DNA from 3 places in the Streptomyces sp. NPDC015139 genome. Region 2 is predicted to be linked to each of the others. Evidence: riboswitches for the same ligand, from Rfam matches in the RefSeq annotation. Region 2 holds a riboswitch; each other region holds the start of a gene.

Region 1 (5,715 bases), on a different contig from region 2:
GGTGAGTGTCTGCCCGCGCGCGTGCGCGCCCGATGGCCGGAACAGCACCGGCGAGCGGGCTCACCTGGAGCGCGACCGCCTACCGGGCGGGCTCGGAGCGGCTCGCCCGGTAGGGTGACCGCGTGGCGAGAGTGCGGTTGAGCGTGGCCGAGCGGCGGGAGGAACTGCTGCGGGCCGCCATCGAGCAGATCGAGGCGCGGGGCGTGGCGGCGGTCCGGATCGCCGACGTGGCCGCGGCGCTCGGGGTGAGCAACGCGCTGGTGCTGTACCACTTCTCGACCAAGGAGAAGCTGGTCGCCGCCGCGTTCACGTACGCGGCGCAGGACGACCTCGCGCACCTGCGCAAACTGCTGGGACGGCGCACCTCCGCGCTGCGCCGGCTGCGGGCCGCGGTGCGCTGGTACGCGCCGACCGGTCAGGCCAAGGGCTGGCGGCTGTGGATCGAGGGCTGGGCCGTGGCGCTGCGCGAGCCGGCGCTGCGGGACGTCACCCGGGACCTGGACAGGGAGTGGAAGGCCGCGCTCGTCGAGGTCATCGCCGAGGGCGTGGCGGCGGACGAGTTCGTGTGCGCCGATCCGGTCGGTACGGCTCTGCGGCTGACCGCGCTGATGGACGGGCTGGCCGTCCAGCTCACCTCGTACCCGGGCTCGGTGCCGCGGTCCCGGGCGCAGGAGTGGGTCGACGAGGCCCTGGCCCGCGAACTGGGCCTGGACCGGGAGGCGTTGGCGGGGCGCTGACGCGCCGCGCCGTACCTGCGGGGGCGTGGTCGTGCCCCTCGCCGTGGGCCGCACGGGTCGGGGCACGAAGAACCGCTCACCGGCACCGGTCACCCGTACCGGTGGCTCCGGGTCAGGCCACGGAGGCGATCCGGAGCTTGATGTCGTCCGGCGACAGCGGTCCCTTCGCCGTCACGTGGTCGCCGGAGGACTCGCCCCGCAGCCGGCGGCCGATCCACGGCACGAGGTACTCGCGGGCCCAGTGGACGTCGTCCCGGCGGACCTCCAGGGTGCCCCGGGGCGGCAGCGGCGGCCACGGCTGCTCCGGGTCGGCCGGCACCTCGAGACCGAGGGCCTGACCGGCGCGCAGGGCCACGCGCGTGTGCCCCTCGGGCGAGAGGTGGAGCCGGTCGCTGTCCCAGGCCCTGCGGTCCTGTACGGACTTGAGGGACCACAGGTCGAGCACGGGGCAGCCGTACCGGTCGGCGATGGCGCGCACATGCCCGTTGTACGTGGCGATCTTGCCGCGCAGATGCTTGAGCAGCGGGACGCCACGGGTGTCGAACCCGGTCGTCACCATCACCGTGCCCGCGGCCTCGGCCAGCGGGGCCAGGGCGCGCTCGAATCGCTCGGCCACCTCGTCCGGGTCGGTGCCGGGGCGGATGATGTCGTTGCCGCCGGCGCAGAAGGACACGAGGTCCGGGGCCAGTTGGGCGGCCTGGGGAAGCTGGTCCGCCACGATCTGGTCCAGCAGCTTCCCGCGCACGGCCAGGTTGGTGTACTGGAAGTCGCCCTCGGGACGCCGGTCGGCGAGCAGTACCGCGAACCGGTCCGCCCAGCCCACGAACGCCCCGTCGGGACCGGGATCGCCCACGCCCTCGGTGAAGCTGTCCCCCACCGCCACGTACGACCCGATCACTGATCTGTTGTCACTCTTCGAATCGTCTGCCACATCGGACCATGATTCACCTTCGGATGTGACCTACGCGACCGTAGGCCGGGGTTGACGAACGGTGAGATGGGACACTCCTAAAGAATTCGCCAACCGGGAATACCGAAGGCCGGACCCGGGGATCGGGGGTCCGGCCTTCGGTGGCCTGTCCGGCAGGTGGTCGTGGTGCGGACCGTGTCAGCCGACGGGGACGCCGTGCTCGCGGAGGTAGGCGACCGGGTCGATGTCGGAGCCGTAGTCCGGCGTCGTGCGGATCTCGAAGTGCAGGTGCGGGCCGGTCACGTTGCCGGTGGCGCCGGACAGGCCGATCTGCTGTCCCGCCGTCACGGCCTGGCCGGCCGAGACGGAGAGCTGGGAGAGGTGGCCGTACTGGGCGTAGTGGCCGTCGAGGAGCTTGATGACGACCTGGTTGCCGTAGGCGCCGCCCCAGCCCGCCGAGACGACCGTGCCCGCGCCGACGGCCTTGAGGGGGGTGCCGGTCGGTACGACGAAGTCGACGCCGGTGTGGTAGCCGCTGGACCACATGCTGCCGGCCGTGTGGTAGGCGGTGCCGATGGTGGCGCCGGCCACGGGGAGGGTGAAGCCGGTGGCGGCGGTCGTCGTGGGGGCGGACTCCGCCGGCTTGGCCGCCGAGGCCTGCCGCGGGGCGACGGAGGCCTTCGTGGGGGCCGGGGTCTTCGCGGGGGCCGAGGGCTTCGGAGCGGCCGAGGAGTGCTGCGGGGCGGCGGGCTCGGTACGGGTCCGGGCTGCCTGCTCGCCGAGCGTCAGCTTCAGGCCCGGGTGGATCAGCGCGGGGTTGTCGCCGACGACCCGGCGGTTGTCGTCGTAGAGGCGGTGCCAGCCACCGCCGACGTGCTGCCGGTCGGCGATCGTCGCGAGGCAGTCGCCGGCCTTGACGGTGTAGATGTGCGCCGTCGCGTCCGCCTCGGCGGCGGACCTCTGCACCGCGGCGGGAAGGGACTGCGCGGCCTTTCCGGAGACGGGCTGCGCCGCGGGGGCGGCGTGCGCTCCGGTGGCCCCGAGGAGCGGGAGGGCCAGAGCGGCGCCACCCGTTCCGGCGACGGCGATGGAGCGGGAAAAACGCGGGGTCTTGGGACGTCGGTGCTTACCCTTCGCGGGCATGGCGCATTCCTCTCCGACGCCTGCGAGGTCAGCTGCCGGGTTCGGGCTGGAGTCGCCCGGCCGTGCGGTGCGCGGCTTCACCCCTGGCCTGTCGCGAGAACCGGGACAGGCGGTCGTGCCTGGTGGGTCCCCCGCTCCTGCCGAACACGGGTCATATGTGCGGGAACTCCGGGCGGCGGCAGGATTCGGCGTTCCGTCCGGATTGGTGGCGAACGTAAGCGAGCAGGACGGGTGGAAACAAGCGCCCCGTTCCGGCCCTTCCGGATGCGCAAGATCGAAGGCGGGAATGCCCGGTGACCCTCCGTGCATTCCCGTCTTCCGGGCCAGTTCGATTTCCCTTTGCGGCACCGGAATTACGTGAACATGTCGCGCGACGTACGGTCACGAATGTGACGCCCCTCACACGGAGTCCCACCACGTCCGTTTATTTGCTGGCGAGTTGGACTTGAGGTACCAAGACGGGTTAAAGGTTCAGATGCGACGTAGACGGACAATCGCCGCATCCAGGTCACCCTTCAGCCCCGTCCGCAGGCCGTGGTGCAGCAGTACGGCACCTCGGTGCACTTCGCCCGATTCGCGGCATTCGTAGGACGCTGTCGGGTCGAGTCCGCGCAGCCGCACCGCCGGAACCGGCTCGCCGTAGCTCTGCGACCGAAGCCAGGCGAGGACCACCGTCTCGTCCCCGAGGACGTACTGGACGGCACTCAGCCCGTCCGCCGGGGGCCGCAGCCGGTACAGCTCGCCCCGCTGGACGACCGGGCGGATCTCCTTGTAGAGCTCCACCCAGCCCCGGGCCTCGGCCAGCTCCTCCGCGCTCCACGCCGTGAGGTCTCCGCCGACGCCCAGCACGCCCGCCATGGCGCTGACGAAACGGAACCGCAGCGAGCTGACCCGGCCGTTGAGCTGGGTGTTCGGGCTGTCGGTGACCCAGGCGGCCATCACACGCGCGGGGTGGATCTGGCTGAAGCCGTGCTGGATGGCGAGCCGGTCCAGCGGGTCGGTGTTGTCGGAGGTCCACACCTGGTCGGTACGGCTCATCACCCCGAGGTCGATCCGGCCGCCGCCGCCCGAACAGGACTCGAAGGCGACCCCCGGGTGCGCCGCGCGCAGCCGGTCCAGCAGGGCGTACAGCGCGTGGACGTGATCGATCCACAGGCGCTGCGGGTACGGCTCGCCGGGCCAGCCGGCGTCGGTGAAGCAGCGGTTGAAGTCCCACTTCACGTAGTCGATCGGGGTGCTGGTGAGCAGCGCGTCCAGCTGCTGCCAGAGGTGGTCCCGGACGTCCTCGCGGGCCAGGTTGAGGACGAGCTGGTTGCGCAGCTCCGTCCGCCGGCGGCCCCGCTGGTACTGCACCCAGTCGGGGTGGGCCCGGTAAAGGTCGCTGTCCTGGTTGACCATCTCGGGCTCGACCCAGATGCCGAACCGCATGCCGAGGCCGTGCACCTGGTCGGCGAGCGGTTTGAGACCGTGCGGGAAGCGGCCGGGGTTGGGGCTCCAGTCGCCCAGCCCGGCGCGGTCGCCGGTGCGGGCACCGAACCAGCCGTCGTCCACCACGAAGAGTTCGCAGCCGATCTCGGCGGCGCGGCGGGCGAGGGCGGTCTGCTGCTCCTCGGAGATGTCGAAGTGGGTCGCCTCCCAGGAATTGAAGAGCACGGGCCGGTCCCGCTCCGCGTCCGGGACGACGTACGCGCGCTGGTAGGCGTGCCAGGTGCGGCTCGCGGCGCCGAACCCGCCGGCGCTCCACAGACCGGCGAAGACCGGGGTGGTGTACGCACCACCCGGCTCCAGGAGCAGCAGGCCCGAGTCGTCGTATCCTGCGCCGCCGGTGATCTGGACGCGCCCGTCCGGGAGTTGGGCCACGGAGATCCGCCAGGAGCCGGACCACCCGAGCGCGCATCCGTAGACCTCGCCGTGCTCCTCGGTGGCGTCGGTGTCGAGCGCCACCCAGGGCAGGTGCTGGTGGCCGGTGTGCCCGCGGCGACTGCCGATGATCTTCTCGCCGTAGGTGAGCGGAGCGGTGGTGAGCCGGGACTCGGCGGCCCAGCGGCCGTGCAGCTGGGACAGCCGCCAGCCCTCGCGGTCGGGCAGGGTCCAGGTGGCGGCGTCGGCGCGCAGCAGCTCCACGCGCGCCCGGCCACCGTTGGCCACGGTCACCCAGCGCTCGACCACGTCACCGCGCATCCGGTGGTGCAGGGTGATCGCCACACCGTCGTCGTCGAAGAGGAGCCGCAGTTCCTCCCCGTCGCCGGCGGTCCCGTACGACACGAAGCGCCACTCGGTGCCGCGGCGTTCCTCGGTGCGCACGGACAGGGCGGGGCGGACGAAGCGGGGGCCGCCCTCGACCGGGTACTCCTCGCGGCCGTCGAGCGGGGACTCGAAGGGCCAGTAGCCGGGCAGGGGGCTCGCGGCCAGGGCCTCGGCGTCGTCGAGCGCGATCCGCGGCCCCCAGTGGAGGTGCAGCAGCTCGTCGGCCTCGGTGAGGTGCAGGGCATAACTGCTGGTGGGCCCCGACAGGAGCCAGGTACGACCGTCTTCGGCGATATCCACCATCGAGACCTCACAGGTGTCAACAGATCCGCTCAAGCGCGAACATCATCAGACTCCGTAACCCCTGGTGGCAACGCCTGTGGACAACTCATTGCCTGAGGAAAGTGATGTCGTATGGTCGACGGAGCGCCCGTCGACGAGCCGCGCCGGCGGGGCCGACCGCGAGGAGCCCCCGTGACGCAGCAGGTCCCGTCGACCGAGCCGGAGCTGGCCGGTGTGCGCAATTTCCGTGACGTGGGCGGGCTGCCCACCGTGGACGGTCGGCGGGTGCGCCAGGGAGTCCTGTTCCGCAGTGGCCATCTCGCGCACGCGACCGCGGCGGACGCGGCCTTCCTCGCCACCCTCGGTCTGCACACGATCTTCGACTTCCGCAACGCG
Region 2 (5,715 bases):
GCCCCGGCCAGAGCAGCGCCGAGAGCGCGAGCAGTGCCGCGGCCAGGGTCTCCCAGCCCAGCACCGAGAGCCGGGTGCCCAGCACGGTCGTCGCGGCGACCGCGGTCAGCGCGCCCGGAGTCGCCGCGTCGGCCAGCCACCGCGGCCGGTCGGTGGCCAGCCGCATGACGAAGTCGGCCGCCAGCGCCACCCAGGCGATCGCGGCCAGGAGCAGCACCACCCGGGACAGCGTCTCGTCGCCGGACAGGTGCAGGCCCATCGACACGATGCCGGTCGCCATGACCGCGGCGCCGGCGGCGGGAGGCCACCCCGCCCACCACGCACGCAATTCCGAGATGCCGGGCATGCGCCGATGCTAGGCAGCCGCGACGGGCCGACCGGGCAGGCCACGCGCGCGTAGCGGGCAAAAACACCGGCACGCGCGCGTGGATGCGCGGGCGGAAGGGGTCAGGCCGGCCGGACCACGCCCAGGACGAGCGCCTCGCCGCCTCGGTGGACAGGCTCCTCGCGGATGTAGGCGCCCGGTTCCGGGGCGTGGATCATCGTTCCGTCACCCGTGTACAGACCCACATGGCTGCTGTCCTCGTGGAAGAAGACCAGGTCACCGGGGCGAGCGTCGGCGAGGGCCACCGCAGTGCCCGCGACGGCCTGGTCGCGGGCGGCGCGCGGAAGGGTGACACCGGCGGCCCGCCACGCTGCCTGGGTGAGGCCGGAGCAGTCGTAGGAACCGGGGCCGCTGGCACCGCTCACGTAGGGCCTGCCGAGCTGGGCGCGGGCGAAGGCGATCGCCTTCTCGGCCTTGGTGGCCTGCTGCGCGACCGTGGACGCGGAAGGCGCGGGTGCGGTGGAGGACGTCGCGGCCGCGTGCGTCTGCGGGCCGGTGTCCTCCCAGGCGGCCGGGGCGGGTACGGCGGGCAGCCCGTCCTCCCAGGCTGCGGGGGCGGACGCGGCGGGGAGTCCGTCCTCCCAGGCCGCCTGGGCCGAGCCGGTGGAGGGTCCGTCCTCCCAGGCCGCGGGGGTGGATGCCGTGGAGGGTCCGTCCTCCCACGTCGCCTGTGCGGGCACCGCGGGCAGCGCGTCCTGCCAGGGCGCCGGGTCGGGCTCGGCGGGGTGCGCGGCGCCCCAGGGTGTGGGGTCGGACTCGGCGGGGCGCGCGTGTCCCTGGGCGGGGAGCCGCGAGAGCAGGTCCCGCGTGGTGGCGAGCTTGCGCTGGACGGCGGCCTTCGCGGCCTTCACGTCGTAGGGCGCGGCGTCGGTGTCCGCCGTCCGCGGGCTCCTGCCGGTCCTGCCGCGCTCGGCCGTGTCCCGCACGCGCGAGGCCAGCCGGTTCATCACCCTGTTCTGGGCGAAGTGGTCCTGCGGGAACTCCGTGAGGAGAAAGGCGGCCGTGTCCGGGCCGGCGGCGGGCGCCACTCGCCCCTCCGGCGCCTTGGCGCGCCGGTTCCCGCGGCGGGCGCTCTCCTGGCGCGGCTCCTCCTCGCGGGCGCGCTGCCTGGCCGCCGGTTCGTCCTCCGGAGACGAGTCGGCCCGGCGGTAGAGCTCGTCGATCTTCTTCTCGATCTCCTCCATGCTCGGCCTGCCGTCGTCGGCGGCGGCCTCGGCCGTCTGCGACAGGACGGCCACGGAGGTGAAGGCGGCGGTGGCGAGAGCGGGGCCGCGCAGGCCCGGTCCACGGGTGCCGCCGGGGCGCGGCTTGCGGTGCGACGCCAAGGCTGGCGACTCCTTCCAAACGGCCGCCTACCGGGTTAGCTGTCGGGTTCGGGCGGGTGGTTCGGAAGGGTTGCCCTACGGCGTCGTCCCGGGTGGGAGTCGGCCGATTCACCCCGGGATCGGTGGGTCCCCGGCTCTGGGCGCCGTGCGAGGCGCGCCGGACTCGGCGGAGGCCGCGCGGCCCGGCGACGTTCGCCGGAGTGGGGTCGTGCGGCCTGACGGCAACCTAGCCAACTCGTGTGTCTCCTGTGAAGGTTGGTGAGCGGTTTGTCCGATACATTTCTGTGACCTGAGGTCAGGTTTATACAGGGGTGACCAGGCGCTTCCGCAGCGTGAGGGGTATGAAGGGGGTTCGCCGGGAAGATCGATGCCGTCGTGGAAGTACTCGGGAACGGCCGTCCGCGGGCCATGTTCCGGGGACCGGGACCGGTTGTCGGTGGGGCGCCCTAGACTCGTAGAGCGATGAGCAGCCTCTTTGACGACAGCTTCCTGGCGGACCTCCGGCCCCCTCGTGGGCACGACGAGGAGCCCCCGCCGCCGCCCGAGCACGATCACGCCCCGGAGCCGATTCCGGACGATCTGTTCGGCGGGAAGTTCGACGTGCCGCCGGACCGGGACGCCCACTACCGCGACGGCGCCCCGCGCCCCGCCCTGGACCCGGCGGCCCTCCTGGAGGGGCTGAACGAGAACCAGCGCGCCGCCGTGGCGCACGCCGGCTCCCCCCTGCTCATCGTCGCCGGTGCGGGCTCCGGCAAGACCCGCGTGCTCACCCACCGCATCGCGCACCTGCTCGCCGAGCGGCATGTGCACCCCGGCCAGATCCTCGCGATCACCTTCACCAACAAGGCCGCGGGCGAGATGAAGGAGCGCGTCGAGCAGCTCGTCGGCCCGCGCGCCCACGCGATGTGGGTCATGACCTTCCACAGCGCCTGCGTGCGCATCCTGCGCCGGGAGTCCAAGAAGCTCGGCTTCACCTCGTCGTTCTCGATCTACGACGCCGCCGACAGCAAGCGCCTGATGGCCCTGGTCTGCCGTGACCTGGACCTCGACCCCAAGCGCTTCCCGCCCAAGTCCTTCAGCGCCAAGATCAGCAACCTGAAGAACGAGCTGATCGACGAGGAGGACTTCGCCGCCCAGGCCACCGACGGCTTCGAGAAGACCCTCGCCCAGGCCTACGCCCTGTACCAGTCGCGGCTGCGGGAGGCGAACGCCCTCGACTTCGACGACCTGATCATGACGACGGTCAACCTGCTGCGCGCCTTCCCGGACGTCGCCGAGCACTACCGCCGTCGCTTCCGGCACGTCATGGTCGACGAGTACCAGGACACCAACCACGCCCAGTACGCCCTGGTCCGCGAGCTCGTCGGCACCGCCGCGCACCCGGTGGACGTACCGCCGAGCGAGTCCGACCTGCCGCCGGCCGAGCTGTGCGTCGTGGGTGACGCGGACCAGTCCATCTACGCCTTCCGCGGAGCGACGATCCGCAACATCCTCCAGTTCGAGGAGGACTACCCCGACGCGACGACGATCCTGCTGGAGCAGAACTACCGCTCCACGCAGACCATTCTGTCCGCCGCCAACGCGGTCATCGAGCGCAACGAGTCCCGCCGCCCGAAGAACCTGTGGACCAACGCCGGCGAGGGCGCGCGGATCACCGGTTACGTCGCCGACACCGAGCACGACGAGGCCCAGTTCGTCGCCGACGAGATAGACCGCCTGGTCGACGCGGGCGAGGCGAAGGCGGGCGACGTCGCCGTCTTCTACCGCACCAACGCCCAGTCCCGTGTCTTCGAAGAGATCTTCATCCGCGTCGGCCTGCCCTACAAGGTCGTCGGCGGTGTCCGCTTCTACGAGCGCAAGGAGGTCCGGGACGTCCTCGCCTACCTGCGTGTCCTCGCCAACCCCGAGGACACGGTGCCGCTGCGCCGCATCCTCAACGTGCCCAAGCGGGGCATCGGCGACCGCGCCGAGGCGATGATCGACGCCCTCTCCCAGCGCGAGAAGATCAGCTTCCCCCAGGCGCTCAAGCGCGTCGACGAGGCGTACGGCATGGCCGCGCGCTCCACCAACGCGGTCAAGCGGTTCAACACGCTGATGGAGGACCTGCGGACGATCGTGGAGTCCGGGGCGGGACCGGCGACGGTGCTGGAGGCCATACTCGAACGCACCGGCTATCTGGCCGAGTTGCAGGCCTCCACCGATCCGCAGGACGAGACGCGCATCGAGAACCTCCAGGAACTCGCCGCCGTGGCCCTGGAGTTCGAGCAGGAGCGCGCCGAGGGAGAGACGGGCACGCTCGCCGACTTCCTGGAGCAGGTCGCCCTGGTCGCCGACTCGGACCAGATCCCCGACGAGGAGGACGGCGACGGCGTCATCACGCTGATGACCCTGCACACCGCCAAGGGCTTGGAGTTCCCGGTCGTGTTCCTGACCGGCATGGAGGACGGCGTCTTCCCGCACATGCGCGCCCTCGGCCAGAACAAGGAGCTGGAGGAGGAGCGGCGCCTGGCGTACGTCGGCATCACCCGCGCGCGGGAGCGGCTGTACCTCACGCGGTCGGCGATGCGCAGCGCCTGGGGTCAGCCGTCGTACAACCCGCCCTCCCGCTTCCTGGAGGAGATCCCGCCGACCCACGTGGACTGGAAGCGGACGGGGGCCGCCGCGCCGGTGTCCTCCGGGCCGGCCTCCGGGATCGCGGCCTCCCTGTCCTCGTCCCGCTCACGCTCCTCGGCGTCCGGTGCGTCCGGGTTCGCCACGCGGCGCACCGCGGAGAAGCCGGTGGTCGCGCTGGCCGTCGGAGACCGTGTCACCCACGACCAGTTCGGTCTCGGCACGGTCGTCGCGGTCAAGGGCACGGGTGGGAACGCGGAGGCGACGATCGACTTCGGCGACACCAAGCCGAAGCGGCTGCTGCTGCGGTACGCGCCGGTGGAGAAGCTCTAGAACGCGATGAGCCCCGCCTGCACGGGCGGGGCTCACTCGGCACGAGGAACAGGCGGGCTCAGGTCGGGTCCAGCCCGTGGCTGCGCAGCCACGGCAGCGGGTCTATGGCCGCCCCGCCCGCCGGCCGTACCTCGAAGTGCAGGTGCGGGCCGGTGGAGTTGCCCGAGTTGCCGGAGTAGGCGATCGGCTGGCCGGCCTTGACGACCGTGCCGGAGGCCACGCGGTAGCTGGAGAGGTGGCAGTACCAGGTCTCCGTGCCGTCCTTCGCGGTGAGGATCAGCATGTTGCCGTAGGCACTGTTCCACTTGGTGCTGACGGTTCCGTCGGTGGCGGCCATCACCGTGGTGCCGTAGGAGACGGGGAAGTCGATACCGGTGTGCACCGACATCCAGTTCACGCCCGCCTGGCCGAAGTAGGCGCTGAGTCCGCGGTCCATGACGGGCAGCGCGAACTTGGGCCGCAGCCGTTCCTTGAGCGCGGCCTCCGCCGCGGCCTTCTTCTGCTGCAGTTCCTGCTGGGCCTTGAGGTCGATCCGCTCCTGGGTGCGGCTGGCCCGGTCGGCGAAGTCGTCGGCGCCCGCCGCGAGCGTCTTGAGCTGGGTGTCCAGCTTGTTGTTGGCGACCGACGGCTGCACCGCGTGCGCGTCCGAGGCGGAGGCGGAGGCGGAGGTGTCCTTGGAGTCGTCGGTCAGCGTGCCGACGGAGGCGGCGGCGATCCCGGCGACCCCCATCACGCAGGCGGAGGGCACGGCGACGGTCAGCAGGGCGGAGCGCTTGGCGGGCGTACGGCGCCGGGACCGGCCCGCGCCGCGCGAGCCCGCACGGGCCGCCGGAACCGGGGTGATCTCCTCCTGCCCGTCCAGCAGGCCGGGCACGGCGGGCAGTTCACCGGTGGCGGTCGGATCGCCCTCGCCGGCGGGCCGCTCCTCGTACGTGCCGTCGCCGTAGACGGTGTCGTCGTACGTGGTGTGCTCGTACCCGCCGTCCTCGTACGACGGCTGTTCGAAGGGTGCGGTCGCGTGCGCGTCGCCCGTCCGGTCGAACCCGGCGCCGACGTGCGCGT
Region 3 (5,715 bases), on a different contig from region 2:
TGCGCGGACGGCGCGCACCCGCAGCTGCCGTATCTGCGGGAGGCCGGGACGGCGGTGCGGGAGGCGTCGCCCACCGCCGAGGAGCTGGTCGACGCCTGCGCCGGCGGGCGGACGGTGGTCGTCGTGGCCACCGGCGAGGGCGAGCCCGCGCTCACCGACGGTCTGGCCCGGCTGGCCGGTTCCGGGCGCGTCTCCATGCCGGAGCTGGAGCTGCTCCCCGCCTCCTACGACCTGCCCGGCGCCCGCCTCCTGGACCTGGTGCAGGTCATGGACCGCATCCGTGTCGAGTGCCCCTGGTCCTCCCGGCAGACCCACCTGGGCCTGGCCAAGTACGGCATCGAGGAGGCGTACGAACTGGTCGAGGCGATCGAGGCCGGCGACCGCGAGGAGCTGCGCGAGGAACTGGGCGACGTGCTGCTCCAGGTGGTCTTCCACTCCCGCATCGCCGAGGAGGACCCGGAGGCGCCCTTCTCCGTCGACGACGTGGCCGCCGGCATCGTCACCAAACTCATCCACCGTCACCCGCACGTCTTCGGCGAGGAGAAGGCCGAGACGCCGGAGGACGTCAAGGAGCACTGGCTGCGCACCAAGGCCGAGGAGAAACAGCGCACCTCGGTCACCGAGGGCGTCCCCCTCGGCCAGCCCGGCCTCGCCCTCGCCGCCAAGCTCGCCTCCCGCGCCCGCACGGCGGACCTGGACGTCCCGCTGCCGCAGGGGGAGGGCGTCGGCTACGAGCTGCTCGCGCTGGCGGTCCGCGCCGAGGCGTCCGGCGTCGACCCGGAAGCGGCGCTGCGCGCGGCGGCACGGGTCTACCGGGACGCGATACGCGCGGCGGAGGGCACGGGCGGGGCGGACGGCCCGGCGCCGCAGGAGGAGTAGCGGGGCCGGGGCGGCCCGAGGGTACGGAACCCGGCGGCGCGGGGCACGACACCGCGGGCGGGACGGCGGGCCCGTCCGGATACCGTCGAGGGGTGACCGACCAGCCCCGCCCCTCGACCGCCCCCGCTTCCGCGCCCGAGCTCTTCACCTGGGAGTTCGCCACCGACCCGTATCCCGCCTACGCCTGGCTGCGCGAGCACGCGCCGGTGCACCGCACCCGCTTGCCCAGCGGTGTCGAGGCCTGGCTGGTCACCCGCTACGCCGACGCCAAGCAGGCCCTGGCCGACCAGCGGCTGAGCAAGAACCCGGCGCATCACGACGAGCCCGCGCACGCCAAGGGGAAGACCGGCATCCCCGGTGAGCGCAAGGCCGAGCTGATGACGCACCTGCTGAACATCGACCCGCCCGACCACACCCGGCTGCGCCGGCTCGTCAGCAAGGCGTTCACCCCGCGCCGGGTCGCCGAGTTCGCGCACCGCGTGCAGGAGCTCACCGACCATCTCATCGACCGGTTCGCCGAGCGTGGCTCCGCCGACCTCATCCACGAGTTCGCCTTCCCGCTGCCCATCTACGCCATCTGCGACCTCCTCGGCGTCCCGCGCGAGGACCAGGACGACTTCCGGGACTGGGCCGGGATGATGATCCGGCACGGCGGCGGACCGCGGGGCGGGGTCGCGCGGTCGGTGAAGAAGATGCGCGGCTACCTGGCCGAGCTGATCCACAAGAAGCGGGCGGCCCTGCCCGCCGAGCCGGACCCCGGCGAGGACCTCATCTCGGGCCTCATCCGCGCCTCCGACCACGGGGAGCACCTCACCGAGAACGAGGCCGCCGCCATGGCCTTCATCCTCCTGTTCGCCGGCTTCGAGACCACGGTCAACCTCATCGGCAACGGCACCTACGCCCTGCTCACCCACCCCGAACAGCGCCGGCGGCTGCAGGAGTCCCTGGCGAGGGGGGAGCGGGACCTCCTGGAGACCGGGGTGGAGGAACTGCTGCGCTTCGACGGGCCGGTGGAGCTGGCCACCTGGCGGTTCGCCACCGAGCCGCTCACCGTCGGCGGGCAGGACATCGCGCCGGGCGACCCGGTGCTGGTCGTGCTGGCGGCGGCCGACCGGGACCCCGCGCGGTTCGCCGACCCGGACGTGCTGGACCTCGCCCGCCGCGACAACCAGCACCTCGGCTACGGCCACGGCATCCATTACTGCCTCGGCGCGCCGCTCGCCCGCCTGGAGGGCCAGACCGCGCTCGCCACTCTCCTCACCCGCCTGCCCGACCTCCGGCTCGCCGCCGACCCGGCCGAACTGCGCTGGCGCGGCGGACTCATCATGCGCGGCCTGCGCACCCTGCCCGTGGAGTTCGCTCCGGCCACCCCGGCCACCGGGGGAACCGGCGAGGGACCGGCCCGGAGTTCGTAGAACCGTCAACACGACAGGCGTTCAACTCTGTGATCTTCACGTGATCTGCGCGGCATGAACTTGTGACAAGTGATCGTCTGCCGATACGTTCCTCCCTCAGCGTGGCGACGAGCACCATCCGCCGCGTCGGTCCTGCTGTCGCACGAAAGGCTTCCGCATGCTCTCCGGGAACGGCCGCCATCGTCGCCCCCGTCAGGCTCCAGCTCTCCTCGTCGCGGCCGGAGTGACCGGCTCCGCCATCGCCATCCCGCTGCTCGGCGCGGCGAGCGCCAACGCGGCCGACGGCACCACGTGGGACAAGGTGGCCGAGTGCGAGAGCGGCGGTTCATGGAGCGCCGACACCGGCAACGGCTACTACGGCGGACTCCAGATATCGCAGGAGGACTGGGACAAGTACGGCGGCGGGCAGTACGCCTACAGCGCCGACGAGGCCAGCCGCTCGCAGCAGATCTCCGTCGCCGAGAAGATCCTGGCCGACCGGGGCACCACCCCGTGGGCCACCTGCGCCCTGCTCTCCGGGCTGACCCAGAACTCCGGCTCCCTGGACGTGGACACGGGCGTCGACGAGTCCGGGAACGCGCAGGATTCGGGCGACTCGTCCGGATCGGGTGACACCTCCCCGTCGTCCGGTCTGCCGGATTCGTCGAAGTCCGACGACTCCTCCGCCTCCGACTCCACCGGCTCCTCCGGCTCCAAGGCCGACTCGGACTCCTCCGGTGACGCGCACGGGAAGTCCACCTCCCACCCGGACAAGGGCGGCAAGGGGCACGGCACCGAGGGCGACTCGACCGGTACCAACGCCCCCAAGTCGGACAAGTCCACCTCCCCTGACACCGGTGACGCCGGAAGCTCGCAGGAGGGCGGCGGCTCGCCCACGGCCGTTCCGGATGCCGGCAACTCGGACAATTCCCAGCAGAACGCCGGATCCTGGAGCCTGGTCGACACCGGCGCGCTCAGCAGTGGCGGACGTCACCGCGGCGAGAGCGCGGACGAAAACGTGACAAACGGTCAGGACTCCACCTCGACCGGCCGTCACGCCTCCCGTGGGGAGGACGACTACACCGTGCGTCAGGGCGACTCGCTCGCCTCCATCGCCGAGTCCCTTGCGGTCGAGGGCGGGTGGCGCGCCCTCTATGCCGACAACAAGAAGGAGATCGGGTCCGACCCGAACCGCATCACTGCCGGTCAGACCCTGGAAATCGGTACCGAAACGGACGCCGGATAGCGGGAGTTGGCGCCCCACTTGCGGCGCTAATGTCCGGTTTGGTGAAAGTGTGGGATGAGTCTCAGAAGCCCTGATCGTCTTTGAAATTCCGCGGATCGCGTGTCTACGGTCAAGGCCGCTCGTCACCACGAGCCCCGGCAGTCGCAACGCCGAATCCTGCCAGCGGTTGCCCGGGAACAGTCGTCGCGTCATGCGCCGTAGGCAGGAGCGGGGGACCCAAGGTAAGTGCCGTTGCCGGCAGTTGAGCCGGCACCGGCTTGGGGTGAAGCCGCACTCCGCGCAAGCGGGAGTGCGGCCGGGCAACTCAACCGGCCCGAACCCGACAGCTCACCTCGCAGGCGTCGGTGAGGGGATCGATCCATGCTGTTCTCCAGCAAGGGCAAGCACCGTCGTCCGTCCAAGGCCGTCCGCGCCGTCGCGCTCGCCGGTGTCACCGGTGCCGCCGTCGCCGCTCCGCTGATGGCGGCCGGCAACGCCTCCGCCGCCACCGCCTCCCAGTGGGACGCGGTCGCCCAGTGCGAGTCCGGCGGCAACTGGTCCATCAACACCGGAAACGGCTACTACGGCGGTCTGCAGTTCTCCGCCTCCACCTGGGCCGCGTACGGCGGCACCGCCTACGCCCCGCAGGCCAACCAGGCCGGCAAGGCGCAGCAGATAGCCGTCGCCGAGAAGGTCCTCGCCGCCCAGGGCAAGGGCGCCTGGCCGGTCTGCGGCACGGGTCTGTCGAGCACCCCCTACAACGGCTCGACCGGCTCCACCTCGACGACCGGCTCCTCGTCGAAGACGACCACCACCACCCGCTCCACCGACACGCAGGCCGCCTCCCGGTCCGCCGAGCGTCCGGCCGCGAGCAAGACCGTCACCACCCCGACCGGCAAGAAGGTCAAGAAGGGCGACGGCGAGTACAAGGTCGTCAAGGGCGACACCCTCAGCACCATCGCCACGAAGCACCACGTCCAGGGCGGCTGGAAGAAGCTCTTCGAGCTGAACAAGGACATCGTCGAGGACGCCGACATGATCTTCCCCGGTCAGCAGCTGCACCTGAAGTGACACCCGGCTCCCGGCCGGACCACAGCGCCCTCACATCCCCGGTGCGCACCCTGGAGGTGCCCACCCCGAAGACCCCGTGAGGGTCACCCCCGTCCCCACGGGCTCCCCGCCCCGGCGCGTCTTTCCCCCGTACGCGCCGGGGCGGGGTTTTTCGTCTCCCGGTCCGCTTCCGGCCCTTTCCCTGTTCTTCATCGCTCCCCCCTTTGTTCCGACGGTGAACAATGGGTACCGTCTGCGTGTCCCGCCCTGTCCACGGGGCGGTCGGTCGGTGGCCGACGGCCCGTGGACGGATAGGCTCTAGGCGCAAGGCCCGGAGCCGTGAGGCACCCAGCCCCGCACTTCCAGCGTCACATCCAAGAAGGAGATGCTCGTGCCGTCCATCGACGTCGTCGTAGCCCGGGAAATCCTGGACTCCCGAGGCAACCCCACGGTCGAGGTCGAGGTCGGCCTCGACGACGGCAGCACGGGTCGTGCCGCCGTCCCGTCCGGCGCCTCCACGGGTGCCTTCGAGGCCATCGAGCTGCGCGACGGTGACCCGAACCGCTACCAGGGCAAGGGTGTCGAGAAGGCCGTCCTCGCCGTCATCGAGCAGATCGGCCCGGAGCTGGTCGGCTACGACGCCACCGAGCAGCGCCTGATCGACCAGGCCATGTTCGACCTGGACGCCACCGACAACAAGGGCTCGCTCGGCGCCAACGCCATCCTCGGCGTCTCCCTGGCCGTCGCGCACGCCGCCTCCGAGGCCTCGGACCTCCCCCTCTTCCGCTACCTGGGCGGCCCGAACGCGCACCTGCTGCCGGTGCCGATGATGAACATCCTGAACGGCGGCTCGCACGCCGACTCCAACGTGGACATCCAGGAGTTCATGATCGCCCCGATCGGCGCGGAGTCCTTCTCCGAGGCGCTGCGCTGGGGCACCGAGGTCTACCACACGCTGAAGAAGGTCCTGAAGAGCAAGGGCCTGTCCACCGGCCTCGGCGACGAGGGCGGCTTCGCCCCGAACCTGGACTCCAACCGCGCCGCCCTGGACCTCATCCTCGAAGCGATCAAGGAAGCCGGTTACGTCGCCGGCGAGCAGATCGCCCTCGCGCTCGACGTGGCCGCCTCCGAGTTCTACAAGGACGGCAAGTACCTCTTCGAGGGCAA

Evidence for each region. A riboswitch is a leader RNA that binds a small molecule or an ion and turns the genes downstream of it on or off. The one in region 2 is predicted to bind cyclic di-AMP.
Region 1: it holds a riboswitch for cyclic di-AMP, as region 2 does, so the genes downstream of both, ACF08B_RS01270 (peptidoglycan DD-metalloendopeptidase family protein) here and ACF08B_RS12100 (NlpC/P60 family protein) in region 2, are expected to answer to the same signal.
Region 3: it holds a riboswitch for cyclic di-AMP, as region 2 does, so the genes downstream of both, ACF08B_RS04515 (transglycosylase family protein) here and ACF08B_RS12100 (NlpC/P60 family protein) in region 2, are expected to answer to the same signal.

The regions. Positions count from the first base shown of each region.
Region 1 is NZ_JBIBUW010000001.1:279,687-285,401, reverse strand. It holds gene helR (RNA polymerase recycling motor ATPase HelR) at 1-5, shown strand, start outside; gene ACF08B_RS01280 (TetR/AcrR family transcriptional regulator) at 123-737, shown strand; gene ACF08B_RS01275 (SGNH/GDSL hydrolase family protein) at 850-1,635, opposite strand; gene ACF08B_RS01270 (peptidoglycan DD-metalloendopeptidase family protein) at 1,846-2,790, opposite strand; cyclic di-AMP (ydaO/yuaA leader) riboswitch at 2,795-2,991, opposite strand; gene ACF08B_RS01265 (alpha-galactosidase) at 3,262-5,340, opposite strand; gene ACF08B_RS01260 (tyrosine-protein phosphatase) at 5,512-5,715, shown strand, end outside.
Region 2 is NZ_JBIBUW010000003.1:740,413-746,127, reverse strand. It holds gene ACF08B_RS12105 (tellurite resistance/C4-dicarboxylate transporter family protein) at 1-346, opposite strand, end outside; gene ACF08B_RS12100 (NlpC/P60 family protein) at 448-1,710, opposite strand; cyclic di-AMP (ydaO/yuaA leader) riboswitch at 1,719-1,863, opposite strand; gene pcrA (DNA helicase PcrA) at 2,173-4,653, shown strand; gene ACF08B_RS12090 (M23 family metallopeptidase) at 4,712-5,715, opposite strand, start outside.
Region 3 is NZ_JBIBUW010000002.1:4,710-10,424, reverse strand. It holds gene ACF08B_RS04530 (nucleoside triphosphate pyrophosphohydrolase) at 1-879, shown strand, start outside; gene ACF08B_RS04525 (cytochrome P450) at 972-2,294, shown strand; gene ACF08B_RS04520 (transglycosylase family protein) at 2,452-3,519, shown strand; cyclic di-AMP (ydaO/yuaA leader) riboswitch at 3,703-3,875, shown strand; gene ACF08B_RS04515 (transglycosylase family protein) at 3,880-4,569, shown strand; gene eno (phosphopyruvate hydratase) at 4,934-5,715, shown strand, end outside.